One region of the Bradyrhizobium tunisiense genome, then DNA from elsewhere that is predicted to be linked to it. Evidence: predicted binding sites of a transcription regulator. Region 1 holds the regulator's gene; each other region holds the start of a gene.

The links. The regulator PhoB, encoded in region 1, activates phosphate uptake and scavenging genes when phosphate is short. The targets are predictions, from matches to a motif close to TGTCATNNANCTGTCAT.
Region 2: a site for PhoB is predicted at 5,640-5,656, ahead of ACFDR6_RS10090 (RNA degradosome polyphosphate kinase). Genes of this name have one in related genera too.
Region 3: a site for PhoB is predicted at 4,865-4,881, ahead of ACFDR6_RS27645 (UDP-2,3-diacylglucosamine diphosphatase). Genes of this name have one in related genera too.

Annotation. Positions count from the first base shown of each region.
Region 1 is NZ_JBHLEV010000001.1:834,880-845,008, forward strand. It holds gene ACFDR6_RS04005 (SGNH/GDSL hydrolase family protein) at 1-339, opposite strand, end outside; gene ACFDR6_RS04010 (SGNH/GDSL hydrolase family protein) at 352-1,122, opposite strand; gene ACFDR6_RS04015 (OpgC domain-containing protein) at 1,122-2,378, opposite strand; gene apaG (Co2+/Mg2+ efflux facilitator ApaG/CorD) at 2,585-2,977, shown strand; gene ACFDR6_RS04025 (Hsp33 family molecular chaperone) at 3,889-4,908, opposite strand; gene argF (ornithine carbamoyltransferase) at 5,191-6,114, opposite strand; gene ACFDR6_RS04035 (aspartate aminotransferase family protein) at 6,114-7,322, opposite strand; gene ACFDR6_RS04040 (GcrA family cell cycle regulator) at 7,780-8,292, shown strand; gene phoB (phosphate regulon transcriptional regulator PhoB) at 8,522-9,229, opposite strand; gene phoU (phosphate signaling complex protein PhoU) at 9,253-9,969, opposite strand; gene pstB (phosphate ABC transporter ATP-binding protein PstB) at 9,981-10,129, opposite strand, start outside.
Region 2 is NZ_JBHLEV010000002.1:577,098-587,226, forward strand. It holds gene ACFDR6_RS10075 (response regulator transcription factor) at 1-446, shown strand, start outside; gene ACFDR6_RS10080 (sensor histidine kinase) at 443-1,819, shown strand; gene ppx (exopolyphosphatase) at 1,856-3,358, opposite strand; gene ACFDR6_RS10090 (RNA degradosome polyphosphate kinase) at 3,374-5,566, opposite strand; gene ACFDR6_RS10095 (P-loop NTPase family protein) at 5,708-6,385, opposite strand; gene ACFDR6_RS10100 (CDP-alcohol phosphatidyltransferase family protein) at 6,497-7,039, opposite strand; gene purM (phosphoribosylformylglycinamidine cyclo-ligase) at 7,197-8,270, shown strand; gene purN (phosphoribosylglycinamide formyltransferase) at 8,285-8,938, shown strand; gene ACFDR6_RS10115 (cold-shock protein) at 9,032-9,238, opposite strand; gene ACFDR6_RS10120 (autotransporter outer membrane beta-barrel domain-containing protein) at 9,618-10,129, shown strand, end outside.
Region 3 is NZ_JBHLEV010000007.1:266,571-276,699, forward strand. It holds gene ACFDR6_RS27625 (c-type cytochrome) at 138-1,061, shown strand; gene ACFDR6_RS27630 (Lrp/AsnC ligand binding domain-containing protein) at 1,181-1,426, opposite strand; gene ACFDR6_RS27635 (PAS domain S-box protein) at 1,522-3,465, opposite strand; gene thiD (bifunctional hydroxymethylpyrimidine kinase/phosphomethylpyrimidine kinase) at 3,811-4,611, shown strand; gene ACFDR6_RS27645 (UDP-2,3-diacylglucosamine diphosphatase) at 4,905-5,717, shown strand; gene ACFDR6_RS27650 (glycosyltransferase family 4 protein) at 5,731-6,774, shown strand; gene ACFDR6_RS27655 (threonine/serine dehydratase family protein) at 6,839-7,822, shown strand; gene ACFDR6_RS27660 (caspase family protein) at 8,005-9,792, opposite strand; gene ACFDR6_RS27665 (RbsD/FucU family protein) at 9,957-10,129, shown strand, end outside.

The sequences.
Region 1 (10,129 bases):
GAGCTTGCCTGCGACATGCGGCAGCGTGCCCATCGCCTTCGCACCGCCCTTCGGCGGCAGGCAGGGTACGCGGCTGAAAATGTCGGCGGCGGACTTGGCGACCTGCTTGACCTTGTCGACGGCGCGCGAGGTGACGCCGCGCTGCTCGGGCGAGGTCGCGGCGACAGTGGTCTGCGAGGGGGAAGCGGGAGCAGGATCAGCCGTCTGCGGCGCGGTGGATGTCGCCTGCGCGGTTTGCGTCTGCGCATGCGAGTGCGAGGCCGGCGCCAGCAACAACAGCATCGCGGCTACAGGCGCGGCCAACCATGTCGTCAGGCAAAAAGGGCGGAGAGAACTCATTAACGCTAGACCTCAATTTTGCTGCTGGGCCGGCTCCAGATGGGCAGCGTCAATCACGAACTGTGCCAACGCCCGGCCGAGGCAATCATGGACCTGTTTCGCCAGCTCGGGCCCGCGGGACGGGCTGAACAGGTCGAACTGACCCTGATCATTCCACTGCCGCATGATCGCGAAACGATCGAACAGGGGAATATCGTGCTCCTGCGCCACCACGCGCATATTATCGAGAAACGGTTGCGCCGAGATCATCGTTTCGGTGCGCGGGCTGTACTGCAAATTCATCAAGACGACGTCGGCCCCTGCCTTTTGCAACGCAACAACTCCATCGGTCACGGCGCTGCGAAATTCGTCGGGATCGATGGATCGGATGGCATCCACGGTCCCGGTCTGCCAGATGACCAAAGTAGGCGTTTTTGCTTCCAACAGCTTAACGAAGGTGGAGGCGGCCTCCTCCGCGGTTCTCTTGCTCTGTATTTCTACGGAGACGTGCACCACCTCGGACGGCGGCAGCTTCTCCTTGAGCATCGCCTCCATGCGCGCCGGATAGGAGCTGCCCTCCGAAGACGGAATCGTGGTCGAGCGGCTGCCGATGACGAGGATGTCGAGCGGTTTGCCGGCCTTGATGGCATCGGCGACCTTGGGAAGCCGGCTTTCGCTGGTAAGTAGATAAGACGGCAATTCGCATGCCGCGGGCGCGGCAGACGCAGCGTCCCCCGCGCGCGCCACAGGCGCGGCGAGGCTACCGCATAGCAGGATCAGGCTCAGGAGAACCTTCGCCTTCATCAGCCCCCTCCCGCCAGATCGGCATTGCCGACGGCGTTCTTGGTTTTCGCACCGCTCTTGTCAGCCACCCGCTTGTACCACGAAATCACCCACGCCACGCCCCACATGATCAGGACCCCGGAGAGACTAATCAACGCATGCATGGCCGCGCCGCCGGAGACTTCGGCGAGGATGAAATGGCCCGCAAAGGCCAGGAAGACGCCGAGACAGAAGATCTCGAGCGAATGCTGGCCACATAGAATCAATGGTCGCAGCCAACGCGATTTCAAGCCCGGCCAATCCCGGGGCAGGAAGCGCACGGTAAGCGCGGCCAGCGCCAGGAAGTGCGTGAAGCGCAGCACGTCGAGATCGGTCTTGTTGATCGGATACATCCATTGCTCGATCCGCTTCGGCATGAACTGGGAGAGCTGCGGCACGTACCAGGTCAGCGTCACGTAGAACGCCGCGACGAGATAGGCGATCGCCATCCACATCGTGACGCGTGACGACAGGATACGGGACATGCGCCGCGCACCTCCGAGCGCACACCATGCACCGAACACGAACAGCAATTGCCAGGCGAAAGGATTGAAGGCCCAGAAGCCGTTCGGATAGGCCGAAAGATAAAGATCGTACTCCCAGGTCACCGCGTAGAGTACGACCGAGAGGCCGAGGGTGACGTCGGGTCGCCACTTCATCGACCACAGGATCAAGGGCAGCGCCATCATCAGCACGATGTAGAGCGGCAGCACGTCCATGTTGACGGGACGGAAGCGCAGGAGCAGCGCCTGCACGATGGTGACGTCCGGATGCTTGAGGAAGTCCATGATACCCATCTCTTCGGTGTAGAGCGGGTTCTCGAACCTGGTCGCGACATAGGAGATTTCGGCGAGGAAGATCGTGAACAGGAAGACGTGGGCGACATAGATCTGCCAGACCCGGCGCAGGATGCGCGCGGTGGCGATGAGGACGCCGCTCTCCAGCATCGCCCTTCCGTAGACGAAGGCCGCGGTGTAGCCGGAGATGAAGATGAAGATCTCGGTGGCGTCGCTGAAGCCGTAGTTGCGGATCGTGAACCACGTCAACAGGCTGGCCGGCAGATGGTCGATGAAGATCAGCCACAGCGCCAGCCCGCGGAACAGGTCGAGCCGGAGCTCCCGCTCGCCGATGGCGGGCAGCGTGATCGCCGGCGCCCTCACGCGCGGCCTGGTCCCCGCGGGCTTGGCCCCCGCGGTTCCCGCGATCGTCTGTCCCGTCACTTGGTCGGCAATGGTCATCGGGGGTCAGAAACCCTTCCGCAAATCGCGACTGTCAAGGAGTGTACCGGTCCGGTCGTCATCTCGCAAAGCGGCCGGATCAGAAGGGGGTGCTTGCCTTGGAATGTTTTCCGAGGGTGTCATTTCCTCTGAATTCTGGCGGGACGATGTCGCCAGGCGGCCCGCAGCGTTTGGTTCCGGAGCGGGATTTCGGTATGGTAGCAGCCATGTACCGCGCCGTGACCCGCCAGATTGAAGTGACCGTCGAGCCGAACTTTGTTCCGGAGCAGTCGTCGGCCGACCGTTCGCGCTACTTCTGGTCCTACACCATCGTCATCACCAATTCCGGCGAGGAGACCGTGCAGCTCAAGACGCGGCACTGGATCATCACCGACGCCTCCGGCCGCCAGCAGGAGGTGAAGGGCGAGGGCGTGGTCGGCGAGCAGCCGATCCTGGGCCCCGGCGAGCGCTTCGAATACACCTCGGGCGTGCCGCTCTCGACCGCCTCCGGCTTCATGACCGGCCGCTACCAGATGGTCACCGAAAGCGGCGAGCGCTTCGAGATCGACGTTCCCGCATTTTCGCTGGACAGCCCGGACAGCAAGCGGGTGCTGAATTAGGGCGGTGCCGGTTTTGCAGGTGCCGTAGGGTAGGCAAAGGCGCGAAGCACCGTGCCCACGTATCTTTAGCGACCGAGAGAGATCGTGGGCACGGCGCAAGAGCGCCTTTGCCCACCCTACGACGTCGAGTTTGTGACAGGCACCTCGACTCACAGACACGCCTTCGCAGCCTCGCGGCTGAATTTGCCCGAGCTTTGCTTCATCTCTCACCCTCTTGTCCAAGAGGGCACAGGGAAGGCCGGGTGCCGACAGGCACCCGCGGTCCGCTGCGCGACATGCACGCGCAAAAAGAACCGCACAGCAGCATACAGGTGGTGCCGATCACTCGGCCTTCCCTGCGCGATGGTCGGACGGCTTATGCCGTGCTCTCCCGGGAGCCGAACTTTCCTCTGGCCTCCCTCGCCCCGCGAATTGGATGATGCAGTCTGCCCGGTTGGGCTCGCTCGCACCTCCGAAGGGCTTGACCGTGGCAACGACGGCCAGGACCACACGGTTTTGCCGTACGCACGGCCCGCCATGTCGCCGCAGTATTCCCAGCCCTGTCGACGGAGCTGAGAACTTACAGGCGAGACGAAGCCTGGCAGCGCCGTCGTCCGCACGCGGTTACGGGCTCACAGGGACTACCCGCCCTGCCCGCACCTCTCGTGCCGACGCTGCCGCGTCCACCGCAGACCCGGCTCGCGAAAATGACGACCTCATGATCGCCCCTCTTGAGTGAGCCGGGATGCACGACACATACGCCGAAACCGAATTTCGGTAAAGTGGAATATTTTCGCGCGAGTGGATTGACAGAGGCCGACACAGGCGAGGTGTCCACCCATCTTTCACGATTTCAGGGACGTGGGCCCGCTTCCGCCTTCGCTCTTCGAGCTACGGCGGACAAGTCGCTTTGCCCACCCTACGCGAGCTCGCTACGCGTCTTCGACACCCGCTTCATCCGGCGTGAAATCGTACACCGAGCTGCAGAACTCGCAGGTGACGACGACCTTGTCGTCCTTGACCATCGCGGCGCGATCGTCGGGCGAGAAGCTCTTGAGCATCGAGGCGACGGCATTGCGCGAGCACGAGCACTGCGCCTTGAGGACCTGTGGCTTGAACACGCGCACGCCGCGCTCGTGGAACAGGCGGAACAGCAGGCGTTCGCCGGAGAGCTCGGGATCGATCAGCTCGACGTCTTCGACCGTCTCGATCAGCGAGCGCGCTTCGACCCACGCGTCGTCTTCAGTGACGCTGTGCACCTCGACGCCATCCGGGGCGTCGCCGGGATGCAGATCGGCCTGCCGAGCGCGCTCCGGCGCCTTCGGCAGAAACTGCATCAGCATGCCGCCGGCGCGCCAGCGATGCTTGCCGCCGTCGCTTGAGCGCCACTCCTCGCCGACCGCGAGGCGCACGCGCGTCGGGATCTGCTCGGAGCGCAGGAAATATTCGTGGGCGGCGTCCTCCAGGCTGCCGCCATCGAGCGCGACGAGGCCCTGGTAGCGGCTCATGTCGGGCCCCTGGTCGATGGTCATGGCGAGATGACCGCGGCCGAGCAGCGCGCCGGAATTCATGCCAGATTCCCTGGCCTCGCCGAGACGCGCGGCGTCAAAGCGCGCATAGGCGCGCAGGCGATCCGGCGCCATGTAGTCGACGACCAGGAACGACACCGGGCCGTCGGTCTGGGCCTGCAGAATGAAGCGGCCGTCGAATTTCAGCGCCGTGCCGAGCAGCGTCGTCAGCACGATAGCCTCGCCGAGCAGCTTGCCGACCGGCGCGGGATAGTCGTGCTTGGTCAGGATCTCGTCGAGCGCCGGGCCAAGCCGCACCAGGCGACCGCGCACGTCGAGCGCATCGACCTCGTAGGGCAGCACGGCGTCATCGATCGAAACCGCCGATGGTGCGCGGACCGGGCCTTCGGGCCCGGCTTTCATGTCAGGAGATTGGGAAACCATGGCGGTCTATCTGGGGTCGGAGGTCGGGAAATGGAAGGGGGCGCGGGACGGCGTGTTCCGGATGCGAGTGGGTTGCACATCGCTACAGCAAACTCGGTGTCGTCCCGGACAAGCGAGCGCTGATCCGGGATCCATACCCACAGGGTCAGGTGTGGCGCGAGCTGGCAACCGCGAGTCCTCGCCAAATCACGTCCTGTGGCTATGGGTCCCGGATCGTCGCGCGCTTTTGGCGCGCTTGTCCGGGACGACGGCGGAGGGTGGCGCGGTCGCCCTCGCCACGGATTACTTCACCGCATCAAAGCACCAGGCCAAAATCCCCTTCTGCGCGTGCAGGCGGTTTTCGGCCTCGTCGAACACGACCGATTGCGGGCCGTCGATCACTTCATCGGTGACCTCCTCGCCGCGATGGGCGGGCAGGCAGTGCATGAACAGCGCGTCGGGCTTGGCCAGCGACATCAGCTTGCCGTTGACCTGGTAGGGCTTGAGCACGTTGTGGCGGTGCTCGCCCTCCTTGTCGCCCATCGACACCCAGGTGTCGGTGACGACGCAATCGGCGCCGCGCACGGCGGCTTCCGGATCGGTGCCGAGCACGATCGGCGCGCCGGTCGTCTTGATGAAGTCGCGCATCGCCTTTTTCGGCGCGAGCTCGGGCGGCGTTGCGACGTTGAGCTGGAACTTGAAGCGCTCGGCGGCGTGGGCCCAGGAGGCCAGCACGTTGTTGTCGTCGCCGGTCCAGGCGACCGTCTTGCCCTCGATCGGGCCGCGATGCTCCTCATAGGTCATGAGGTCGGCCATCACCTGGCAGGGATGCGAGCGCCGCGTCAGGCCGTTGATGACGGGCACGGTGGCGTTGGCCGCAAGCTCCAGCAGCGCCTCGTGATTGAGGATGCGGATCATGATGGCGTCGACGTAGCGCGACAGCACGCGCGCGGTGTCGGCGATGGTCTCGCCGCGCCCGAGCTGCATCTCGGCGCCGGTGAGCATGATGGGCTCGCCGCCGAGCTGGCGCATGGCGACGTCGAACGACACCCGCGTCCGCGTCGAGGGACGCTCGAAGATCATCGCCAGCGTCTTGCCTTCGAGCGGCTTGACCGGCTGCTGCGCCTTCTGCTTCGCCTTCATGGCGGAGGATGCGGCGAGCATGCGCTTGAGCTCCGAGAGCGGGAGCTCGTTGATGTCGAGGAAATGTTTCGGCGACTTGCTCATCAGCTTGCCGCCCGCTTGGTCTGGCTGGACGAGATCGCAGCGCAGGCGCGCTCGAGCCTGACGACGCTGTCCTCGATCTCGGCTTCAGTGACGATCAGAGGCGGCAGGAAGCGCACGACATTGTCGCCCGCGCCGACGGTGAGCAGCTTTTCACCACGCAAGGCAGCCACGAGATCGCCCGACGGCACCACCGCCTTGATGCCGACCAGGAGGCCCTCGCCGCGCACTTCGCTGACGACATCGGGGTGACGGTCGATCACGGAGGCGAGCTTCTGCTTGAGCAGCAGCGACATTTTCTGCACGTGGTCGAAGAAGCCGGGCTCGAGCATGACGTCGAGCACGGCGTTGGCCGCCGAGATCGCCAGCGGATTGCCACCGAAGGTCGAGCCGTGCGAACCGGGTCCCATGCCGGAAGCCGCTTCCGCCGTCGCCAGCACCGCGCCGATCGGGAAGCCGCCGCCGAGCGCCTTGGCCAGCGACATCACGTCGGGTGTAACGCCGGTGCGGCGATAGGCGAAGAGATCCCCAGTGCGGCCCATGCCGGTCTGCACCTCGTCGAAGGCGAGCAGCAGGCCCTTGTCGTCGCAGAGCTGGCGCAGCGCCTTGAGGAAGGCAGGCGTCGCCGCGCGCACGCCGCCCTCGCCCTGGATCGGCTCGATCAGGATGCCGGCGGTGTCGGGCCCGATCGCCTTCTTGACGGCGTCGAGGTCACCATGCGGGACCTGGTCGAAACCATCCATCGGCGGGCCGAAACCTTCGAGATATTTCGCAGAGCCGGTCGCTGCGAGGGTCGCCAGGGTGCGGCCATGGAAGGCGCCTTCGAAGGTGATGATGCGGTAGCGCTCGGGATGGCCCTTGGAGAAGTGATGATGGCGGACCAGCTTGATCACGCCCTCCAGCGCTTCGGCGCCGGAATTGCAGAAGAACACGAAGTCCGCGAAGCTCTCGTTGCACAGGCGCACGGCGAGCTTCTCGCCGTCCGGGCTCTGGAACAAGTTCGACATGTGCCACAGCTTCGTCGCCTGCTCCTGCAGCGCCTTGGTTAGATGCGGGTGGCAATGGCCGAGCGCATTCACGGCGACGCCCGAGGTGAAATCGAGATAGCGCTCGCCATTGGTCGCGATCAGCCAGCAGCCTTCGCCGCGTTCGAAACCGAGGTCGGCCCTGGCGAAAACGGGGAGCAAATGCGGCGCTGCGCTGTTAGTCATGACGGCCACTTGAATGTTGCGGACGGTGTGACGCGCGCATTGGGCAACGCACCATCGACCGGCCCGGAAAACGAAACGTGCCGCCTTTTAAGGGCGGCACGCGCAACTATCTTATGCCTGGCAAGACGGGTGTCAATGCCGCTGGGAAAGCCTCGGGAAACGCTGAATCCGTAGTCTTGCGGTGCCGGTTTCGCGGGTTTTCACCACGGAACATGTGGAAGCGAGTCGGCGGACTCTTGCGCGGGAGTCACGCCATATTGTAGCGTTTGGATTGTCAGATACGACATCTCGTGCAGCGGTTCTGATCCCAAGAGTCCTCATGTACCGGCGTAAACGTTCGGGCGTCAGTGGCGCGCCCGGCGAGCCTTAAGGGATTCTGACGACACGGGTTTTTGAAGGCTTAGGCATTCGCTGCAAGGCCCCAGGATGGTTGGCCGGCAGCGAGGGAAAGGGTGCAATGACGGTTTTGACCTGGTCCGATGATCGCGTCGAGCAGCTGAAAAAGCTCTGGGAGGCCGGACTTTCGGCCAGCCAGATCGCAGCAGAGCTCGGCAATGTGACCCGCAATGCCGTGATCGGCAAAGTGCACAGGCTCGGTCTGTCCGGCCGTGCCAAAAGCCCTTCATCGGCAGCACCCCGGCCGCGCAAGGCGCGTCCCGCGCAGCACATGATGCGGGTGACCCGCCCCATTGCGCGCGGCAACACCGCGCTGGCGCAGGCCTTCGAGGTCGAAGTGGAGGCCGAACCGGTCACCTACGACAACGTGGTGCCGATGAGCCAGCGGCTGTCGCTGCTGGAGCTGAACGAGGCGACCTGCCACTGGCCGGTCGGCGATCCCTCGAGCCCGGATTTCTTCTTCTGCGGCGGCAAGGCGCTCTCCGGCCTGCCCTATTGCGCCCAGCACTCGCGCGTGGCGTATCAGCCCGCAGCGGACCGCCGTCGTGCACCGGCCAAGCCGAGCACGCGGTAAGTTAGCTGATTTGCTGACTGCAACGACGGCTGCCGTAGCGCGACGGCGCCTCAACCAACTCGGTGTCGTCCCCGCGAACGCGGGGAGCCATAACCACAGGGCGCAGATGTTGCGCTAGACGGTCACTCCGAGTCTTCGCCAAACCACGCCCTGTGGTTATGGGTCCCGGATCAGCGCTTCGCTTGTCCGGGACGACACTGAGTGTGTCGCCAGAATTTCCCAGAACCCCTTACGTCTGCTCCGCCTTCGCGAAGCGATCATCGAGCGCATAGCCCGCGCCGCGGACGGTGCGGATCGGGTCCTGCTCGCGGCCGAGATTGAGCAGCTTGCGCAGGCGGCCGATATGGACGTCGACGGTGCGCTCGTCGATGTAGATGTCGCGGCCCCAGACGCTGTCGAGCAGCTGCTCGCGCGAGAACACGCGGCCGGGATGCTCCAGGAAGAACTCCAGCAGCCGGTATTCGGTCGGTCCGAGATCGATCGGCCGGCCCGAGCGCGCCACGCGGCGCTTGTCGCGGTCGAGCTCGATGTCGCCATAGGCGAGCACGGTGGCTAGCCGCTCGGGACTGGCGCGCCGCAGGAGGCCCTTCACGCGCGCCAGGAGCTCCGGCACGGAGAACGGCTTCACGATGTAGTCGTCGGCGCCGGTCGCAAGGCCACGTACGCGCTCGCTCTCCTCGCCGCGCGCGGTGAGCATGATGATCGGCAGTTGCTTGGTCTCGGGACGGGTGCGCAGGCGGCGGCACAGCTCGATGCCCGACAGGCCGGGCAGCATCCAGTCGAGCACGATCAGGTCGGGAATGTGCTCCTTGAGGCGGGTGTCGGCGTCGTCGCCGCGCATGACCGTCTCGACGTCATAGCCGTCGCCTTCGAGGTTGTAGCGAAGAAGCTCGGTGAGAGCTTCCTCGTCCTCAACCACCATAATGCGTGCGCCCATGGTGTCGTCGCTCCTTGAGGTCTTCAGCTATTCGGGATCGTCGTGGCGAAGTTGGTCATGTCCCCCTTCGGCCGCTTGTCGGTGATCGCCTGGCCCTCGATCATGTAGAACACGGTCTCGGCGATGTTGGTGGCGTGGTCGCCGATCCGCTCGATGTTCTTGGCGCAGAACATCAGATGGATGCAGAACGAGATGTTGCGCGGATCCTCCATCATGTAGGTGAGGAGCTCGCGGAACAGCGAGGTGCAGATCGCGTCGACTTCCTCGTCGCCCTTCCACACCGCCATCGCCGCCGGCAGATCGTGCGCGGCGTAGGCGTCCAGCACCGACTTGACCTGCTGCTGAACGAGGTCGGTCATGTGCTCCAGGCCGCGGAACAGTTTCAGCGGATGGAAATCCGTCTCCAGCGCGGCGACGCGCTTGCCCATGTTCTTGGCGAGGTCGCCGATGCGCTCGAGGTCGGTCGCAACGCGCATGGCGCCGACGATCTCGCGCAGATCGACCGCCATCGGCTGACGGCGGGCGATGGTGAGCACGGCGCGCTCCTCGATCTTCTTCTGCAGCGCGTCGAGTTCGGTGTCGATGGTGACGACGCGCTGGCCGAGCGCGACGTCGCGGCGGATCAGCGCGTCGACGGATTCGACGATCATGCGCTCGGCGATGCCGCCCATCTCGGCGACCAGTCGGGTGAGCTCCTGGAGGTCGGTGTCGAAAGCCTTTGCGGTATGTTCAGTACCCATGTCCCGTCTCCTCAGCCGAACCGGCCGGTGATGTAATCCTGCGTGCGCCGGTCGGTCGGCGACGTGAAGATCTTGCTGGTGTCGTCGAACTCGATCAGCTCGCCGAGATACATGAAGGCGGTCTTGTCGGAGACGCGCGCCGCCTGCTGCATGTTGTGGG
Region 2 (10,129 bases), on a different contig from region 1:
CGGTGCTGATCCTGACGGCGCGCGGCAGCTGGGCCGAGCGCGTCGATGGCATCGACGCGGGCGCCGACGACTACCTGCCCAAGCCATTCCGCATGGAGGAGTTGCTGGCGCGGTTGCGCTCGATCGTGCGCCGCTCGGCGGGGCATGCCTCCCCACGGATTGTCGCCGGCGACGTCGAGCTCGACGAGCGTCAGATGAGGGTGACGCTGCGCGGCGTACCCGTTGCGTTGTCGCCATTGGAATATCGCCTGATCGCCTTTCTGCTGCACCATCGCGGCCGCGTGGTGTCGCAGCAGGAGCTCGATGAAAACGTCTATGGCCACGGCGAGGACCACGAATCGAACGCGCTCGAAGTGCTGGTTGGCCGCGTGCGCAGGAAACTGGGCGCCGATCTGATCGAGACCCGGCGCGGCTTCGGCTATCTGGTACCGGAGACGGCGCCATGAGCTGGGGCTCGCTGCGGCTGCGACTGGTCGCTGGCGGACTCGTAGCTATCCTGATCGCGCTCACGATTGCCGGCGCCGGGCTGACGCTGCTGTTCGAACGCCACGTCACGCGCACCATCGGCGACGATCTCGACGTCTATCTGAAGCAGCTCGTCGCGGGTATCGACGTCGATGCGCAGGGCAGGCTGGTGGTGGGCCGGCCGCCGACCGATCCTCGTTTTGCCGACCCTCTTTCGGGCTTGTACTGGCAGGTATCGGACGATGGCGGTCAAGTGGTGCGTTCACGTTCGCTGTGGGACACGGCGTTGGACCTGCCGCAGGATGAGCCGTCGCCTGGCGAATTGCACCGTCACGTCATCCCTGGGCCCGCAGACGCACGGCTCCTGGTCAGTGAACGCCGCGTGCTGCTCACCCTAGGCGGCCGCCGCGCGCCGGTGCGGGTTGCCGTGGCGGCCGATTTCGCCCGCGTATCGGTCGCCGCCGCGCACTTCGCCAGGGATCTGGTGCTGGCACTCGGCGTGCTGGGCTTGGCGCTGGCGGCGGCCACCTCGATCCAGGTCGGGCTGGGCCTGCGTCCGCTGGACGCACTTCGCCGCGGCGTCGCGGACGTCCGTTCCGGGCAACGCAGGCATCTCCCCGCCGATGTCCCGACCGAGGTGAAGCCCCTGGTGGAAGAGGTGAACAGCCTGATCGACGCCCAAGAGCGCGAGATCGAGCGGTCGCGCAGCCGCGCCGCTGATTTGGCGCATGGTCTGAAGACGCCGCTTGCCGCACTCGCGGCCGATGTCGCGCTGTTGCGTCTGCGCGGTGAGCAGGACGTCGCGCAGGCAATCGAAGCCGTCGGCGAGACGATGAGTCGTCACGTCGACCGCGAGCTGGCGCGCGCCCGGGCGCGGGGGACGGCGCGACAGCGCGGCGGTGTTTCAACGCCCCTCAGACCACTGGTCCAATCCCTGATGCGGATGCTGGAGCGCACGCCCGCTGTACAGCGGCTTGAACTCGAGACCTGCATAACAGGCGAGCCGAGCGTGCCGCTCGATCGCACGGATCTGGCCGAAGTGCTGGGAAATCTCCTGGAAAATGCTGCCCGTCACGCCAGGAGCCAGGTGCGCATCAGCTCCGATGCCGCGAAACCGGCAATCACGGTCGAGGACGATGGTCCGGGCATCGCGCCCGCCGAACGTTCACGCGTGCTCGAACGCGGGGTCAGGCTGGATGAGCGTGGCGAAGGGGCCGGCCTCGGTCTCGCCATCGTTCAGGACGTGCTCAGTGCCTACGGATGGCAGCTTGTTCTTGCGGATTCCGAACTCGGTGGACTGAAAGCCATCGTCGCGCCAGAGGTCAGCGGCGATCGGATGGCCGCTGCTGGTTGAAGTCCCCCAGCTGCTCGCTTGGACGCACAGTTGCGGTCAGCGCCGCACGATCGAGCCCGCGCGGCCAATCAGGCGGGCGAGCTGACGGAAGCGGCTGCCGACGCGGTCGGCGACGAGGTCGCCGAGGCGGTGCTCGAACACCAGCATCAGTTTGCGTCCCAGGCTCCGGAAATGCGTGGCCGGCAGGACGCCAGGCCTCGCCGCCGAGATCAGATGCGCGACGCGGAATGCAGCGCCCAGGAGGCGCGCGCGCTCGAGCTGCGCCGGCGTCAGCAGCTCCTGCATGGTGACCGGCGGCTGGTTTTCCTCGCTCAGGCCCGCATAGCGATAGAACACCGACAGGCCGACGAACGCGCGCTCGGTGTGGGTGATCGCGCCGAAATTGCCGTTTACGACGAGGCTCAGCGTCTGCTCGCCGCGATGATCGGGATGCACGCGCCAGCCGATGTCGGACAGCAGGCACGCGGTGTGGCGCAGCCGCCGATCCTCCTCGGTCTCGCGCAGCTTCACCACGCGCGCAAGGCGGTCGGTCCATGCGATCAGCTCGTGGGCGTGCTTGGCCGAGCGTGACAGCAACTGGTTCAGCTCTTCGGCAGCGCAGGTCAGGCCGTCCTTGTTGCGTTCCGCCTCCGGCAGCTTCTCGTGCAGCAGGCCCTCGCGCACGCCGAAGGTCGAGAACACGATCGTCTTCGGCTTCGCCACCCGGATGATGTGCTCGAGCACCAGCGCCGCATAGGTGAGGAGCGGGCGGCGGGCGTCCGCAACGCTCTCGATGTCCGCGAGCATGTCCGCGGCCGCGAGGCGCCGGAGCCGACGCGAGAAATCGAGCGCTTCAACTGCGGAAATCGAATAACCGTGCATCACCTGGAGCGGATAGCCGCTCTGGATGATGTGAATGCGCGCGAGCGCGCGCCAGGTGCCGCCGACCGCGTAGAACGTGCGGCCGCGGCCCGCGGCGAGCTGCGGCACTCCGTCGAGCGCCTCGCGCACGATGCGGTCGGCGCGCTTGAGTGATTTGTGCGCGAGATCCTGCAGCGCAAGCCCGCCGAGCGGCAGCGTCACGCCGCTGCGCACGCTGTTCTTGCGCACGTCGATCAATTCGAGCGACCCGCCGCCGAGGTCGCCGACGATGCCGTCGGGATGGTGGATGCCCGAGATCACGCCGAGCGCCGACAGCCGCGCCTCGCGCGGACCGGACAGGATTTCGATCTTCACGGCGCAGATGCGCTCGGCCTTGGCGATGAAATCGGGGCCGTTGGAAGCGTCGCGGCAGGCGGCGGTGGCAATCGCGAACACGCGTCCGACCTGCATCACGCGGCACAATGCGCGGAATCGCTTCAGCGAAGTCAGCGCCTTGTCGACGGCGTCGGGGGCGAGCAGGCCGGTGCTCTGCACCTCGCGCCCGAGGCCGCACAGCGTCTTCTCGTTGAAGATCGGAATGAGGCTACGCGTCAGCCCCTCGTAGACGACGAGACGGACCGAGTTGGAACCGATGTCGATGACAGCGACGCTCGAGCCGCGCTTGCGCGGCCTCTTCACGTCGGAAATCCCCGATCAGGATGGATGGCGTTCGTTCCGGCGCGTGAGACGACGCGGCGAGGATTCCTTGAGCGACTTTCCACGGCCAGACAGACTCGGATTTGTCATGAAGTAGTTGTGGACATTGAAGGGCTCCTCGCCCTTCGCGGTCTTCATACGCGTTGAGGACCCGTCCGGCAACAATTGCCAGCTCTGCTCATTGTCCTTCAGGTTGGCGACCATGATCTGTTCGAGAACCTGCTGATGCACCGTCGGATTTTGCAGCGGACACAGCACCTCGACACGGCGGTCGAGGTTGCGCGGCATCATGTCGGCGGACGAGATATACACAGCCGCTTTGGCGCTCGGCAGGCCCTGGCCCATGCCGAAGCAGTAGATTCGGCCGTGTTCCAGGAAGCGTCCGATGATCGACTTGACGCGGATGTTCTCCGACAGGCCGGGAATGCCGGGGCGCAGGCAACAGATTCCGCGCACCACGAGCTCGACCTGCACGCCGGCCTGGGAGGCCTCGTAGAGCGCGTCGATGATATCGGGGTCGACCAGCGCATTCATCTTCATCCAGACCGCGCCGTGGCGACCGTGCCGCGCATGCGCGGTCTCGCCCTGGATGTGCTCGATGATGCGCTTGCGCAAGGTCAACGGCGACACCGCCATCTTTTCCAGATCGCTCGGTGCGGCATAGCCGGTGATGAAATTGAACACGCGCGCGGCATCGCGGCCGATGGTCGGGTCGGAGGTGAAGTAGGAGAGGTCGGTGTAGATGCGTGCGGTGACCGGGTGATAGTTGCCGGTGCCGGTGTGGACGTAAGTCGTGAGGCTGCCGCCCTCGCGGCGCACCACCATCGAGAGCTTTGCGTGAGTCTTCAGCTCGAGGAAGCCATAGACGACCTGCACGCCGGCGCGTTCGAGGTCGCGTGCCCAGCGGATGTTGGCTTCCTCGTCGAAGCGCGCCTTCAATTCGATCAAGGCCGTGACGGACTTGCCGGCCTCGGCGGCTTCCGCCAGCGCGCGCACGATCGGGGAGTTGTTGGAGGTGCGGTAGAGCGTCTGCTTGATCGCGACGACATCGGGATCGCGCGTGGCCTGCTGCAGGAACTGCACCACCACGTCGAAGGATTCGTAGGGGTGATGGACGACGAGGTCCTTCTGCCGGATCGCGGCAAAGATGTCGCCGCCGTGCTCGCGCACGCGCTCGGGGTGGCGCGGCACGTAGGGCGTGAATTCGAGATCTGGCCGGTCGAGGCGGGTGAGCTGCGAGAGCTCGTTCATGGCGAGCACGCCGTCGACCAGGAACACCTCGTCGTCGGCGGCCGAGAGCGCGTGTTGCACGAAGCTGCGCAGCTCCTCCGGCATCTTGGCGTCGATCTCGAGCCGGATCACCGATCCGCGACGGCGGCGCTTCAGCGCGGTCTCGAACAGGCGGACGAGGTCTTCCGCCTCTTCCTCGATTTCGAGCTCGGAGTCGCGGATGATGCGGAAGGCGCCCTGGCCGTGCAGGTTGTAGCCGGGAAACAGGCGGTTGATGAACAGCGCGGTCGCCTGCTCCAGCGAGATCAGCCGGACGACCTTGCCGTCAGCCGGCAGGCGGATGAAGCGGTCGATCTTGCCGGGCATGCGGATCAGCGCGTTCATCTGCTTGCCGTCGGCGGCGCGCGTGAGCTGGAGCGCGATGGTGAAGCCGAGGCTCGGGATGAACGGGAAGGGGTGGGCCGGATCGATCGCCAGCGGCGTCAGCAGCGGGAACACGTTGCTGAGGAAGTAGTCCTCGATCCAGGTCCGCTCCGCCTTGGTGACTTCCTTGCCCTCGACCAGCACGATGCCGACATCGGCCAGCGTGCTGCGCAGGTCGCGCCAGATCGCCTGCTGGTCGGAGGCGAGTTCGGAGACGGTGCGGTTGATCAGCGCGAGCTGCTCGGACGGGGTCAGGCCGTCGGGGCTGCGTTCGGCAATGCCCTCGCGCACCTGAGCCTTGATGCCGGCGACCCGGACCATGAAGAATTCGTCGAGGTTATTCGCTGAAATCGACAGGAATCGCACCCGCTCGAGCATCGGGTGGCTGGGATTGACCGATTCCTCCAGGACGCGGCGGTTGAAATGCAGCCAGGAGAGCTCGCGGTTGATGAATCGCTCGGGGCTGGAGGCGATCGCCGGCAAGCCCTCGGCCTCAGGCTCTTTCTCTTTAACTTCAATAGCTTGCGCAGAGTCCATCAGAAGTCGGTCCATCCAGTTCGCCCCAATTTGCGACTTACGCGCAAAACCGGCGGAAGCATGTGTTAGCGCGATGACGTTTCGATGACATTGATGTTCCGCCGCTTCGCGGCGTCAAGCCGCTCTGGAGCCCGCAACCGATCAGGCGTCCCGCAAGAGTTCGGCGGCCAGCGCCCTTGTGACGGGGCGGCCGAGCCGCAGGGCTTCACCGTCGAGCAGTTCCACGGCCCGGCGGGCGGCGGCTGAAGACCGCTCCAGGCGGGTGGCGAGGTAGCCGACCACGCTCTCGTCCACGGCGAGCTGGCGGTCGGCGCAGAATTTGACGATCAGGCCGCGGAAGAGCTGGTCGTCGGGCGGCAGCAACGCGACCACGGGCACGGCGCGCAGGCGCGAGCGCAGGTCGCGCAGCTCGATCTCCAGCGAGGCCGGCCCCTCGCGTCCGGTGAAGAGAACGTAGACGCCGTCCTCGCGGGCAAGGTTCATCAGGTGGAAGAGGGCGCGTTCGTCGAATTCCCCGGCCCTGAGGTCCTCGACGACCAGCGCGCCGGTGGCGAGCGCGCCCGGAACGCTTGTGGCGGTCAGTGCGTTGGCCGCGGTCGAGCGGGCACCTGATACCTCGGCCCAGATCGCGGCGAGATGGCTCTTGCCGCTTCCTTCCGGACCGGCGAGCCACATGATCCGGTTCGGCCATTCCGGCCAGCTCTCGATCAGGCCGAGACCGGCCGCGTTGGCGGGGCCTTCAAGGAAATTGTCCCGGCTGAGGCTCTCCGCGTGCGGAAGCGAAAACGCCAATTGTCGGGGATGGACGCGGCCTGGCACGCTTGCTTTGCTCCATGCCGGCGCGCCGGCTTGTTGGAAAGGATTCGCCTTCAACGAGCGGGAGTTGGCCTTTTGCGGGGCCGCATCCCCTCTCATTTGGCTTCGATCGTGCTACTTGGCCTCGATCGTACTCATGTGCCGCAGCCACTCGACCAGATAGAGCGACACCGAGGAGAGCGTGAAGACCGTGACGAGACCCATCAGGATGATATCATAAGGAGCCGGCTTGAAGCCGAAGGCAAGCGCCGCCAGTACAAGGGCGGCGAACGCCACTTGTACCACGGTGTTGAGCTTGGACACCTTCGACGGCTTCATCTCGACGGGCCGGTCGAACAGCCAGGATACGATCACGGCGGCGACGATCATGATGTCGCGCGACACCACCAGGATCACGATCCAGCGCGGAATTGCGCCCCAGATTCCCAGCGCCATGTAGATCGAGACCAGCAGCGCCTTGTCCGCGAGCGGATCGAGCAGGGCACCGAGCTCGCTCGTCATGTTGAAGCGCTTGGCCAGGAAACCGTCGACGGCATCGCTGATACCGGCGATCAGGAAGACGGCAAACGCCACCTCCATTTGGCTCGACACGATGGCCCAGACGATGATCGGGACCAGCATGATGCGGCCCAGGGTAATGATATTTGGAATACTCACGAAAGCGCTTCCCGGCACCCGGTCTGACCTCGAATCCGGCCCCTCGGGAGGCTGAACCGGTTGATATCTCTACATAGTATACGGCGGGGCGCCATGCGAGCCATTGCGCGTCCCCGGAATTCGACGTAACCAGCCGCAAACCCACTGGAAATCGGGCATGACCGACCGAAAAAACGGCCTCACTTACGCCGATTCAGGCGTCGATATCGATGCGGGCAACCGCCTGGTCGACCTGATCAAGCCGATGGTGCGCGCCACCGCACGGCCCGGCGCCGACGCCGAGATCGGCGGATTCGGCGGCCTGTTCGACCTCAAGGCGGCCGGTTTCAAGGATCCCGTCCTGGTCGCCGCGACCGATGGCGTCGGCACCAAGGTCAAGATCGCGATCGAGACCGGGCTGCACGGCGGGATCGGCATCGACCTTGTGGCCATGAGCGTCAACGACCTCGTGGTGCAGGGCGCCGAGCCGCTGTTCTTTCTCGACTATTTCGCCTGCGGCAAGCTCGACCCCGAGGCCACGGCCGCGATCGTCGCGGGCGTCGCGGAGGGCTGCCGCGAATCCGGCTGCGCCCTGATCGGCGGCGAGACCGCCGAGATGCCGGGCCTGTACAAGGATGGCGATTACGATCTCGGCGGCTTTGCCGTCGGCGCCGCGGAGCGGGGTACGCTCTTGCCGCGCAAGGACATCGCCGCAGGCGATGCCGTGATTGGCCTCGCTTCGTCGGGCGTGCATTCCAACGGCTTCTCGCTGGTGCGCAAGATTGTGGAGCAATCCGGCCTCGGCTTCGAGGCGCAGGCGCCGTTCGCGCCCGTGATGACGCTCGGCGGCGCGCTGCTGACGCCGACGAAGCTCTACGTCAAATCGTGCCTGCGCGCGATCCGCGAGACCGGCGCGGTGAAGGGGCTCGCCCACATCACCGGCGGCGGCTTCACCGACAACATTCCGCGCGTGCTGCCGAAGACCCTCGGCGTCGGCATCGACCTTGCGCGCCTGCCGGTGCTGCCGGTGTTCAAATGGCTGGCGGCGCAGGCCGGCATCGCCGAGCTGGAGATGCTGCGCACGTTCAATTGCGGCATCGGCATGATCGCGATCGTCGAACCGGACAAGGTCGACAAGGTGATCGAGGTCTTCACCGACGCCGGCGAGACGGTGGTGCAGCTCGGCACGGTGATCCCGGCCGACGGCGAGCACCGCGTCGTCTATAACGGCCACCTCGACATGGCACTGTAATGACTGGCGCTGTGATGAAGCGCCGCGTCGCCATCCTGATCTCCGGCCGCGGCTCCAACATGGCCGCGCTGATCAAGGCAGCCGCTGCTGCGGATTTTCCGGCCGAGATCTCGCTCGTCATCTCGAACAAGACCGATGCGCTCGGGCTCGAGCGCGCCAAGGCGGCCGGCGTGAACACGCTGGTGATCGAGAGCAAGCCGTTCGGCAAGGACCGCGCCGGCTTCGAGAAGCTGCTGCAGGCGGCGCTCGACCAGCACGGCATCGAGCTGATTTGTCTCGGCGGCTTCATGCGCCTGTTCACGGCCGAGTTCACCTGGGCCTGGTACGGGCGGATGCTCAACATCCATCCCTCGCTGCTGCCATCCTTCCCCGGCCTCGACCCGCACGGCCAGGCCTTGCGCGCCGGCGTCAAACTATCCGGCGCGACGGTGCACTTCGTCATCCCCGAGACCGATGCCGGCCCGATCGTGATGCAGGGCGCGGTGCCCGTCAGCGACCACGACACGGGAGACACGCTGTCCGAGCGCATCCTCGAAGTCGAGCACCGCATCTATCCCGAGGCGTTGCGGCTGCTTGCGACCGGCAAGGTCCGGATCGAGGGCGATGTGTGCAGGACGGAAGGAAGCGCGGCGTCGGAGAATTTTCTGGTTGCGCCGGTGGTGCGCTGAAGCGCTGTCCTCGCGGCGGTCTTTCCAAAACAAAATCCCCCGGCAGAGCCGGGGGCAACGTCATGATCTCTCGCGTCTCAGCCTTGAGAGAAATCAGGAGACCTTGAGGTTCTCCGCGGATGCTTTGCCGCGGTTCTCCACGAGGTCGTATTCAACCACCTGGTTCTCATTGAGGGTGGAGAGTCCGGCACGCTCGACGGCGGAGATGTGGACGAACACGTCCTTGTCGCTGCCGTTCGGCTTGATGAACCCATAGCCCTTGGTCGGGTTGAACCATTTGACGGTGCCCTTTTGCGGCATCGCTAGTCTCCTCCACTAGATATAAAAAAGACGCGGCCGCTTTTCGCGTGCCACGCCACAAACGGGCTTCCGGAAGTCTGTTCGAGTCTTGAGGCTCAATGTCGCAAAACACACAGCAGCGCGGCCAATTCCGATTGTGGCCGATATTGCAACATGAAAATCGCCCGTTAGCAAGCTGCGCGTAATTTTCAAGATGGGGGCGGGGGACCACCACCTGCTATTTGCGACCTGTGGCCGCGGAACCACAATCGAGGGCAATAGGCGCAGTGACAACGAGCCAACCGGTTGACCCTCCGTGGCAGTTCAGCACAAATCGCCGCATGTGCGAGCCGCTCGTGTTGTATTTTTGCGGGCGCCCTCCGCTTTGGGATGAGTCGTCATGTGCTGCACCTCGCAGCCCTCCGAAACACGGCAGATGATCGGGCTCGACCGCGTCGGCAGGGCCGTGGCAGCGATCGCGATGGCGTTTGCGATCGTCGCGACGATGTCGGCCGCATCGCCAGTCTTCGCGCAAAGCCCCACGCCCCCCACGCCGACCCCGACGCCCACGCCGTCGCCGACACCGATTCCGTCGCCGACCTCGATCAATTACGACCAGTCGGCCGGCAACAGCATGCTCAATCTCGGCTCCAACTTCCTGGAGCGGCTCGGCAACCAAGCATCCGGCGGCGTCAATCGGGCGTTCCGGACCAATCCCGGCGGCGGCGGCGCATCGGCGGCGACGGAAGATCCGCGCTATCGCACCTGGTTCGAGGGCTACGGCATCTCGGTGCGAACGGATGCGCAAGGCGATTTCGTCGGCGACAAGCGCAGGACTTTCGGCGGCGTCGCCGGCTTTGGCGCGCGCGTTGCGCCCGGCGTCAATCTCGGCTTTTCGGTCGACCAGAGCCA
Region 3 (10,129 bases), on a different contig from region 1:
TGTTGAGGCCTGATTGCTCTTCAAACAGTGCGGCATGCGGTTTATTCCGGCATTACAGCCGGACCGCCTAAAATATTCGTGGTTGGATCGGGCGCGGCATGACCCTTAAGTTCGCGCTTTCACGATGGAATGATCGAATGCTGCGACGAACGCTTCTTGCCGCCCTGATCGCCGCTGCCGCGGCGTTCGCCCTCTATTGGTGGGCGACCGCCCCGGCCGCGCTGGCCTTGCCGGCGCCGACCCGTAGCCCCGATCTCGCCAACGGGCAGGAACTGTTCAACGCCGGCGGCTGCTCGTCCTGTCATGCCACCCCCAATCAGCCCGATCGCCTGCGGCTCGGCGGCGGGCTGGCGCTGGGTTCGCCGTTCGGAACGTTCTACGCCCCCAACATTTCCCCCGATCCGGCCGACGGAATCGGCCGCTGGAGCGAGGCCGATTTCGTCAACGCCGTGATGCGCGGCATCTCGCCCGCGGGCACGCACTATTTCCCCGCATTTCCCTACACGTCCTATCATCTCGCCAGCACCGACGACGTCCGCGATCTCTTTGCCTACCTGAAGACGCTTCCATCGGTGTCCGGCAGAGTTCACGACCACGCGCTGCCGTTTCCGTTCAACATCCGCCGCAATGTCGGCATCTGGAAGTTGCTGTTCATGGACACCGCGCCGTTCGTGGCGGACGCCGCGCGCTCGCCGCAATGGAATCGTGGCGCCTATCTGGTGAACGCTTTCGGCCATTGCGCCGAATGCCATAGCCCGCGCAATGCGCTCGGCGGAATCATCGCCGGCCAGCGCTTTGCCGGTGGTCCCAATCCGGAAGGGCAGGGCTGGGTGCCTAACATCACGCAGCAGGGCATCGGCAGCTGGAGCGAGAAGGATATCGCGGATTTTCTCGAGACCGGCGACATGCCCGAGGGCGACAGCGCTTCGGGTGCGATGCGGCCGGTGATCAAGAATCTGGCGCAACTGACCGCGGAAGACCGCGCCGCGATGGCCGCGTATCTGAAGTCGCTGCCGCCAGTGCAGGGACCGACACCGCCCAAGCGCAAGGAAGGCGGCTAAAGCATGATCCGGAAAAGTGCGAAGCGGTTTTCGGGAAAGATCATGCGTCAACAACAACCTCAAGCGCGATGAGATTTGGATTGATCGTCAACGCGCTTCGGCCGTCGTTCGGCGCATGATCAGCTGGCGCCGAACGCCTTGAAGGTGATGATGGTGAGGGTGTCCTGGATGCCCGGCAGCACCTGCACCTTCTCGTTCACGAAATGGCCGATGTCGGTATCCTTGTCGACGTAGAACTTCACGAGGAGGTCGTATTGGCCGGCCGTGGAGTAGATCTCGGACGCGATCTCGGCTTCGGCAAGCGCATTGGCGACCGTATAGGACTGGCCGAGCTTGCATTTGATCTGGACGAAAAAAGGAACCATCGCGGGCACTCCGAAAGCGTATCTGGCGGCTAATAGGCCAAAACCGGCATGATTTAGCAAGCGAACTTGCCGGCCGCCAGATTCCGCTCGGGCGTTCAGGGCGTCATGGCCGCCGCGGCGAACGCGTCCCTGAGCCGCTGGGCGAGCTCGATCTTGCGATAGGGCTTGGTCAGCACGATCGCCTGTGCGGGCGCGCGGCCCTGCTCCACCAGGGTCTCCAATGCGTAGCCCGAGGTGAACAGGACCGGCAGACCGGGACGAATCCGCCGCGCCTGATCGGAGAGCTCCCAGCCGTTCATGCCGCCCGGCATCACGATATCAGTGAACAGCATGTCGATGCTGGGATCGGTGTGCAACTGCTGCAAGGCCTCCTTGCCGTTGACTGCGGCAACGACACGATATCCGAGAGCTTCCACCCTGCGAACGACGGAGGAGCGGACGAACGGATCGTCTTCGGCGATCAGGATCGTCTCGTATCCTCGCGGCGCCGCGTCCTCGCCATCGGACGGGTCGGCCTGCGATTGTCCGGTGTCCGCGCGCGGCAGATAGATTCGGACCGTGGTCCCGAGGCCGATCTCGCTGTAGATCGAGATGTGGCCGCCCGATTGCTTGGCGAAGCCATAGACCATGCTGAGGCCGAGACCCGAGCCCTTGCCCACTTCCTTGGTGGTGAAGAACGGCTCGAAGGCGCGTGCCATGACGTCAGGGGTCATGCCTTCGCCGTCGTCGGTGACCGAGATCAACGCGTAAGCGCCGGCTGCGACTTCGGGGTGAAGGGCGCTATAGTCGTCGTCGATCTCGGTCAGCTCCGTGCTCAGCGTCAAATGTCCTCCTGCCGGCATGGCGTCCTGCGCGTTGAGCGCGAGGTTGAGCACGGCGGATTCGAGCTGGGCGCGATCGGCAAACGCCACGATCGTGCCGGGGCCGGTGCTCGTCCTGATCTCGATGTCTTCGCGCAAGGTGCGCTTGAGCAGCTTGAACATGGAATCGAGCAGGCCGCGGCAATCGATCAGCTGAGGCTGCAGCAACTGGCGGCGGCTGAATGCGAGCAGCCGTTGCGTCAGCTCGGCGCCCCGTTCGCCCGACTGGCAGATGTCGTCGGCAAAGCGCCGCAGATCCGGCCGAGCCTTGAGCTGCTCGCTCAAGTGCTCGGCATTGCCGATGATGACGGTGAGCAGATTGTTGAAGTCGTGCGCGATGCCTCCGGAGAGCTGGCCGACCGTCTCCATCTTCTGCGCCTGCTGGAGCTGCTGCTCGGTCAGCTTGCGCGCAGTCAGGTCGTGGACGATGCCGACGAAGATCAATTCGCCGTCCTGCTGCGCCTGACCCACCGACAGGTCCATCGGGAAGGTCGATCCATCCTTGCGCAGGCCGACAGATTCGCCGCCGGTGGCGAAATGCCGCGTGGCATTGTCGGACGACGCGTCCGCCTCGGGCATCAGCATGCTGACGTTCCAGCCCATCACCTCCTCGGCAGAGTAGCCGAACAGGCGCTCGCAGGCCGGATTGAACAGCAGGATGCGATCCTGCGCGTCGAAAAGGATGACGCCGTCGACTGCAGTCTCGACGATCGCGGTGAGTCGCGCCACGCTGTCGCGCATCGCGCGTTGGGCATCGCTGACCTGCTGCAGCAGAAGCGTCGCGTCCCGGCTCTTGATCTCCTCTTCCTCGAGCGCGGCCTGGACTTGCCGCAGTTCGAATGGAGAGGGAATTGTCAGGATCTTCGGAAGCAGCGGCCAAAGCGCGGCGGCGGTGAAGACGGACGCGACCGCCGTGGCCGCCTTGACGATGCCCTCGATGCCGTAGATCGGAACCCAGAGCGTATAAATCGACAGCACATGGGTCAGGCCGCAGGCCATGATGAAGACCGCGAATGCCCAGTAGACCCAGCCGAATTTGAGGTCGCGCCGCTTGGTGACGAGAATGGCGAGGGCAAACGGGATCGAGAAATAGGCGGCGGCAATGCAGGCGTCGGCAACGACGTGGAGCCAGATCAGCTGAGGCTCCCATAACAGGCAGATGCCGTGCGGCGAAAGCATGGACGAGTCGAGGAGACGTTCGAAAAAGGCCCACATCGTTCCACCCCAAGATTCCGTTCCAGGCAGCTTGCGGGCCGGGCCGGCCCGCAGCATCGGTGAATGGTTCCACCACCTGACGTCTCACTCATCGGCGAAGCAGGTTCGCGACTATACCAAGGGTCCGGCGCGGTTGCATTTTCAAGCCCGCGCCATTGCGGGGCGTGGCCCGCAACATCCGCCTGATTCGGCGTGCGTGCCACGATATCGCGAATCACGGTCGGCCGCGGCCCGGCGCGCTTGCCGGTACTCCGCGGTCGCGCTAGGACAGGCCATGGCGGTGTTCGTATCCAGCAGACGTGTCCGGCGATGACGACCCCGGTCGCACTCACCATCGCCGGCTCCGATTCGAGCGGCGGCGCCGGCATCCAGGCCGACCTGAAGACCTTTGCCGCCCTCGGTGTCTATGGCGCTTCCGCCATCACGGCACTGACGGCGCAGAACACGCGCGGCGTCACCGGCATTCACGCCGTGCCTGCCGACTTCGTCACCGCGCAGATCGACGCGGTGTTCGCCGATCTCGAGGTCGGTGCCGTGAAGATCGGCATGGTGGCCCAGGTCGCCAGCATCGATGCGATCGCGGCGGCGCTTTCGCGCTGGAAGCCGCGGCATGTGGTGCTCGACCCCGTGATGGTGGCGACATCGGGGGACCGCCTGCTCGCGTCCGAAGCCGTCGACGCTCTGCGCACCGGGCTGATGCCGCTGGCGTCCGTGATCACGCCCAATCTGCCGGAGGCCGCGGCTCTGCTCGATGAGCCGATCGCGGCCAGCGAGGCTGAGATCGAAAAGCAGGGGCGACGCCTGCTGGCGCTCGGCTCCCGTGCGGTCCTGATCAAGGGCGGGCACGGCGAGGGCGCGGAGAGCACCGACTATCTCATCGATGCCGACACCACGATCGCGCTCGCCGCGCCCCGCGTTGCGACCCGCAACACGCATGGCACCGGCTGCTCGCTGTCGTCGGCGGTCGCGGCGGGCCTTGCCAAAGGCGAAGATCTGGAAAGCGCGGTGCGCAACGCCAAGGCCTGGATCAGCGCCGCGATCGGCGCAGCCGACCGCTTCAGCGTCGGCCACGGCCACGGCCCGATCCATCATTTCCACAAGTTCTACTGACGCAGGGCAACGCGTGAGCGCACGCCTCGTCCTTCGAGACGACCGCTTCGCTGTCTCCTCAGGATGAGGCTAGCAGCGCCGCGCCCATCGAAACTGCTGCCGCGCATTCGGTCCTCGTCCTGAGGACCCCGCCCGCGCTCAAGGGCACCCCGCCTGCCGCGCCATGTCGCCAGATTGTCGCATGCGACTGATATTCGCGGGGAGGGCGAGGCAAGGCGTGATTCGTATTTGAAGGTGCCTCAAGGGTTCAATCAGTCATCCCCCTGTCACGGGACATTGTTACAGGCTGGCGCATGGGAAGTTACGATGTGAGTGACGAGAGCCCGGAGCGGCGCTTTCGCACGTTGTTCATCTCCGACGTTCATCTCGGAGCCCGCGGTTCTCAAGCCGATCTTCTGCTCGACTTCCTGCGCTACCACGATGCCGATACCATCTATCTCGTCGGCGACATCGTCGACGGTTGGGCGCTGAAATCGAGCTGGCACTGGCCGCAATCGCACAATGACCTCGTCCAGAAGCTGCTGCGCAAGGCGCGCAAGGGCGCCAAGGTCGTCTACATCCCCGGCAATCACGACGAGTTCCTGCGCAATTACTACGGCACGCATTTCGGCGGCATCGACGTGGTCGAGAACACCGTCCACACCGGCGCGGACGGCAAGCGTTATCTCGTCATCCACGGCGACATCTTCGATCTCGTGGTGCAGAACGCGCGCTGGCTCGCTCATCTGGGCGACAAGGCCTACGACTTCGCGATCCAGATGAATCGCTTCGTCAACTTCTTCCGCCGCCTGTTCGGCGTGCGCTATTGGTCGCTGTCGCATTGGGCCAAGCAGAAGGTCAAGAACGCCGTCAACTATATCGGGGCGTTCGAGCAGGCGCTGGCCGCAGAGGCGCGGCGTCACGACGCCGACGGCGTGATCTGCGGCCACATCCACTACGCCGTGATCCGCGACGAGGCCGGCATCCGCTACATGAACTGCGGCGACTGGGTCGAGAGCTGCACCGCGCTGGTCGAGCACGACGACGGCCATTTCGAGATCATCACCTGGGCGGATCATTTGCAGAAGCCGGCAGCCGTCCCGCAGGTCGCGGCAAGAGCCGCATGATAAGGGCAGCCTGATGCGCATCCTGGTCGCGACCGACGCCTGGCACCCGCAAGTCAACGGTGTGGTTCGGACGCTGACCAAGCTCGCCGACGCCGGCAAAAGCCTCGGCGTCGAGTTCGCGTTCCTGACGCCGCAATCCTTCCGCACCTTTGCGATGCCGAGCTATCGCGACGTGCGGCTGGCGATGCCGCGCCCGGCGCGGATCGCGGAGCTGATCGAGGAAGCGCGGCCCGACAGCATCCACATCGCGACGGAAGGGCCGATCGGCCTGATGGTCCGCCGCTATTGCCGCCAGCGGAGGCTGCCGTTCACGACCAGCTTCCACACCCGCTTTCCCGAATATGTCCGCGCCCGCGTGCCGGTTCCGGGCTCGCTGATCTGGCGAGCGCTGCGCCGTTTCCACAGCGCCAGCCGCGCCGTGATGGCAGCCACGCCTGCGCTCGCCCGCGAACTGACCGAGCGCGGCTTCGACAATGTCGTGCTGTGGCCCCGCGGGGTCGACACCGATGTGTTCCATCCCCGCGCCATCGATCTCTGCCTGCCGGCGCCAGTGTTCCTGTCGGTCGGGCGCGTGGCGGTGGAGAAGAATCTCGAGGCCTTTCTCGGGCTCGATCTGCCCGGCACCAAGGTGATCGTCGGCGACGGGCCGGCGCGCGTGGCCTTGGAAGAGGCCTATCCCGATGCGATCTTCCTCGGCGAGAAGCATGGCGAGGCGTTGGCGGAAATCTATGCTGCGGCTGACGTCTTCGTGTTCCCGAGCAAGACCGACACGTTCGGCCTGGTCCTGCTGGAGGCGCTGGCAAGCGGCCTGCCGGTTGCGGCCTTCCCGGTGAAGGGCCCGCGCGACGTGATCGGCGATGCCCCGGTCGGGGCCCTGGATCACGACCTGCGCAACGCCTGTTTCGCGGCGCTCGATGTCTCCCGGCAGGACTGTGTCGCGTTCGCTGCCAATTACACCTGGGAAGCCTCGGCGAGGGCTTTCGTCGACGGCATCAGGGCGGTGGGAGCCGTGCTGCCCGGCCGGAATGGTGCGGAACAGCCCCGCTTCGTCGCCTGACCGCTCAAAATCCTCTCGCGGAGGTGTCTTGCCCGGGCCTCATTGGCCGCGATAACATTCCGCCATGACCGAACAGCTGCTCCCGATCGGCCCCGCCGACATCGATGCCGCGGCGCGCGTGATCGCACCCTATGCCATCCGCACTCCGCTGTTGTCCTTTCCCGTGCTCAACGAGCGCGTCGGTGCGAAGGTGTTCCTGAAGCCGGAGATGCTCCAGCGCACCGGCTCCTTCAAGTTCCGCGGCGCCTTCAACAAGGTGTTCTCGATTCCGCCAGACAAGCGCGCCGGCGGCGTCGTCGCGTTCTCCTCCGGCAACCACGCCCAGGGCGTGGCGGCGGCGGCCAAGATCCTCGATATGCAGGCGACCATCGTGATGCCTGCGGACGCGCCGCTGTCGAAGCGCGAACGGACCAAATCCTACGGCGCCGAGGTCGTGCTGTACGACCGCGACAAGGACGACCGCGAAGCCATCTCGCGCGGTATCGCCGAGAAGCGCGGCGCGACGCTCGTCAGGCCTTACGACGATCCCTTCGTGATCGCGGGGCAGGGCACCGCGGGCCGCGAGATCGCGGAAGACATGGCAACGCTCGGCCTCAGCCCCGACATCGTGGTGGCGCCGGCCTCCGGCGGGGGCCTGATCGCGGGCGTTGCGACCGCGATCAAGGCGCGTTATCCGCGCGCGGAAATCGTGGTGGCCGAGCCCGAAGCCTTCGACGACCACGGCCTGTCATTGACCGCCGGCCATCGTGAGCCGCACGCGCCCGCGGGCCGCACCATCTGCGATGCGCTGATGGCGCTGATCCCCGGCGAGATGACGTTTGCGATCAACAGCAAGCTGCTCGCGCGCGGCGTCACTGCGTCGGACAAGGAAGTCGGTGCGGCCGTGGCGTTCGCCTATCGCGAGCTGAAGCTCGTGGTGGAGCCCGGCGGCGCGGTCGGTCTTGCCGCGCTGCTTGCGGGACGTCTCGACGTCGCCGGCAAGAACGTCGTCATCGTGCTCTCCGGCGGCAATGTCGATGCGGATTTGTTCGCGGAGCTGGTGGCTTAGCCGTCATTCCGGGGCTCGCGAAGCGAGAGCCCGGAATCCCTTTTTCGACCGACTCTGCCGCGCAATGGATTCCGGGCCTGCGCCTTTCGGCGCATCCCGGAATGACGACGTTGGGATCTGAGATCAAGAAGGGGGCAGAGCGTCGCTGCTCTGCCCCTCTGTTGTGTGCGCCGTTCGCACGATCAGCGCATGAAGCCGCCGCGACGGTTGCCGCCGCCCATGCTCGGCGCCTGGTTCATCGACTGCCGGAAGTTGTTGTTGCTGCTGCTGACCATGCGGCTCGGCATCGTGTTGATCTGCGGACGGTGGTTCTGCACGTTGTTCTGCCCCTGCACCTTGCTCACCGGATTGTTGGTGATCTTCACGCCATCGTTGATGCGGATCGGGCGGTTCTGCGTCTGAACGTTGACCGGCTTCGACTCGATGTTCGGGCCAGGCTTGCCGACGTTCACCGGCATTGTCACGATCTTGCCGGGCCTGCCGTTATTACCATTGGGCGTGGTGTTGGTCGCAGGCAAGGTCACGATCTTGCCGCCGTCCTTGGTGCTGGTCGTGTTGGCCGGCGCGGGCAGGGTGACGATCTTGCCCGGGGTCTGCGACGGTGTGCCGTTCGGCTGGTTCTGCTGGTTGTTGTTGCCCGCCGGCAAATTGACGATCGGGCCGCCATTGCCGAGTTTGCCGTCGATAGGCTTCTGCACGAGAGGCAGGTTGCCGCCCATTTGCGGTCCACCATTACCCTGCTGCATCGGCATGTATTTCGGCTGACCGAGATTGCCGATCTTGAAGGTCGGGGCAATGTTCTGCGGCGCCAGGAACTTGGTCGCCTGCATCAAGGGGATCTGCTTCGGCTGCGCCTGCAGCTTCAGCGCGATTTGCGCATAGGGGCTGTTGCCGTAGCTGTCGTAGAAGCTCTTGTACGCCACGGGCGAGTTCACGAGAACCGCCTTGTGCCAGGCCTGCGAGAGCAGGATGTTGTTGAGCAGCCAGCGGACGTGGTCACACAGCGGGTCGTGCGGATACATCCGGATGAACTCCTGATAGTATTCCGGCCGGCCCTCGGACACGACGTAGTCATAGGCCTGGCGCGTCGAGCGGCTCGGCAGGTTTGCCGCCATCTGCACCACGGGCGCTTTCACCGGCGCGCGGTTGGCGGCGACGGCGGTGTCACCGAAGAAAGTGAAGTCGCTCGTGAGCGAGGAGCTCTCCCACGGGATCTGCGCGCCGCTGGTGGTCTGGTTCACCTGCAGGCGTACGCGCTTGAACAGCTGCTCGATCGGCACGTTGGGCTCGCGCGCGACGTTCAGAAAGGCCTGCGTGTAGGGGCTGTGGCTGCCAGTGCCGTCGAGCGCCTCGGCGCCGGGCGCGGTCGAGTAGCCGACGATCGAGCCGTTCGGCGCATCGACGATGGCCAGGCCGCGGCCGGCGTCGTTGACCTCGGGGAACGGATTGTTGCGGCAGGCATCGAGGATGACGATGCGCATGCGGCTCGGGATCGTCTCGAGCGTCGACATCACGTCGACAAGGCGCACCGAGTTGTTGACCAGCTCGGTCGGGCTGGACACTTTCGCGTCGACCGGAACCAGGTAGTTCTCACCGGCAAGCTGCACACCGTGGCCGGCATAATAGACCATCGCCACCGTGTTCGGACCGCGCGAAGCGACTTTCGCGGAGAAGTCCTGGACGACGCGGAGCATGTCGTTCTGGGTCAAATCGGTTGCCGAGACCACCTCGAAGCCGGCAGAGTTCAGGAACTGCGCCATCGATTGCGCGTCATCGTCGGGGTTGGCAAGCTGCGGCGCGTTCTTGTAGTTCGCATTGCCGATCACCAGCGCCACCCGCTGCTCGGGGCCTTGCAGCGCGGTGGGGGCAGGCTGGACCGGGGCGACCTGCGCGGAAACGGGCCCGCAGCTGAAGCCAAACAGGCTTCCCAGCAGGCTGGCCGTCATCAAAAAAGGCTTTAGGCGGAACATGGCGTGCTCCTCTGGCACTGATCTCGATGCGAGATTGGTGGCGAGGAAGCTTGGCCCCGTTCGAGCATATGCTCCGTGATCCCTGTCACCATGACGGTGGACGTGATCTGAATCACGCTTGGAACCTGCTATGGTTAGCGATCGATAACAGGAACCGCCGTCACATGCTGAAATCGATCGATCCGATCCTGACGCCCGACCTGCTCTGGCTGCTGGCCGCCATGGGCCACGGCGACGACCTCGTGGTCGTCGACGCCAACCACCCGGCCACGCACATCGCCAGCAGCACATCGTCGCAGCGCCTGATCCAGTTGCCTGGCCTGCGCATGGAGACGGT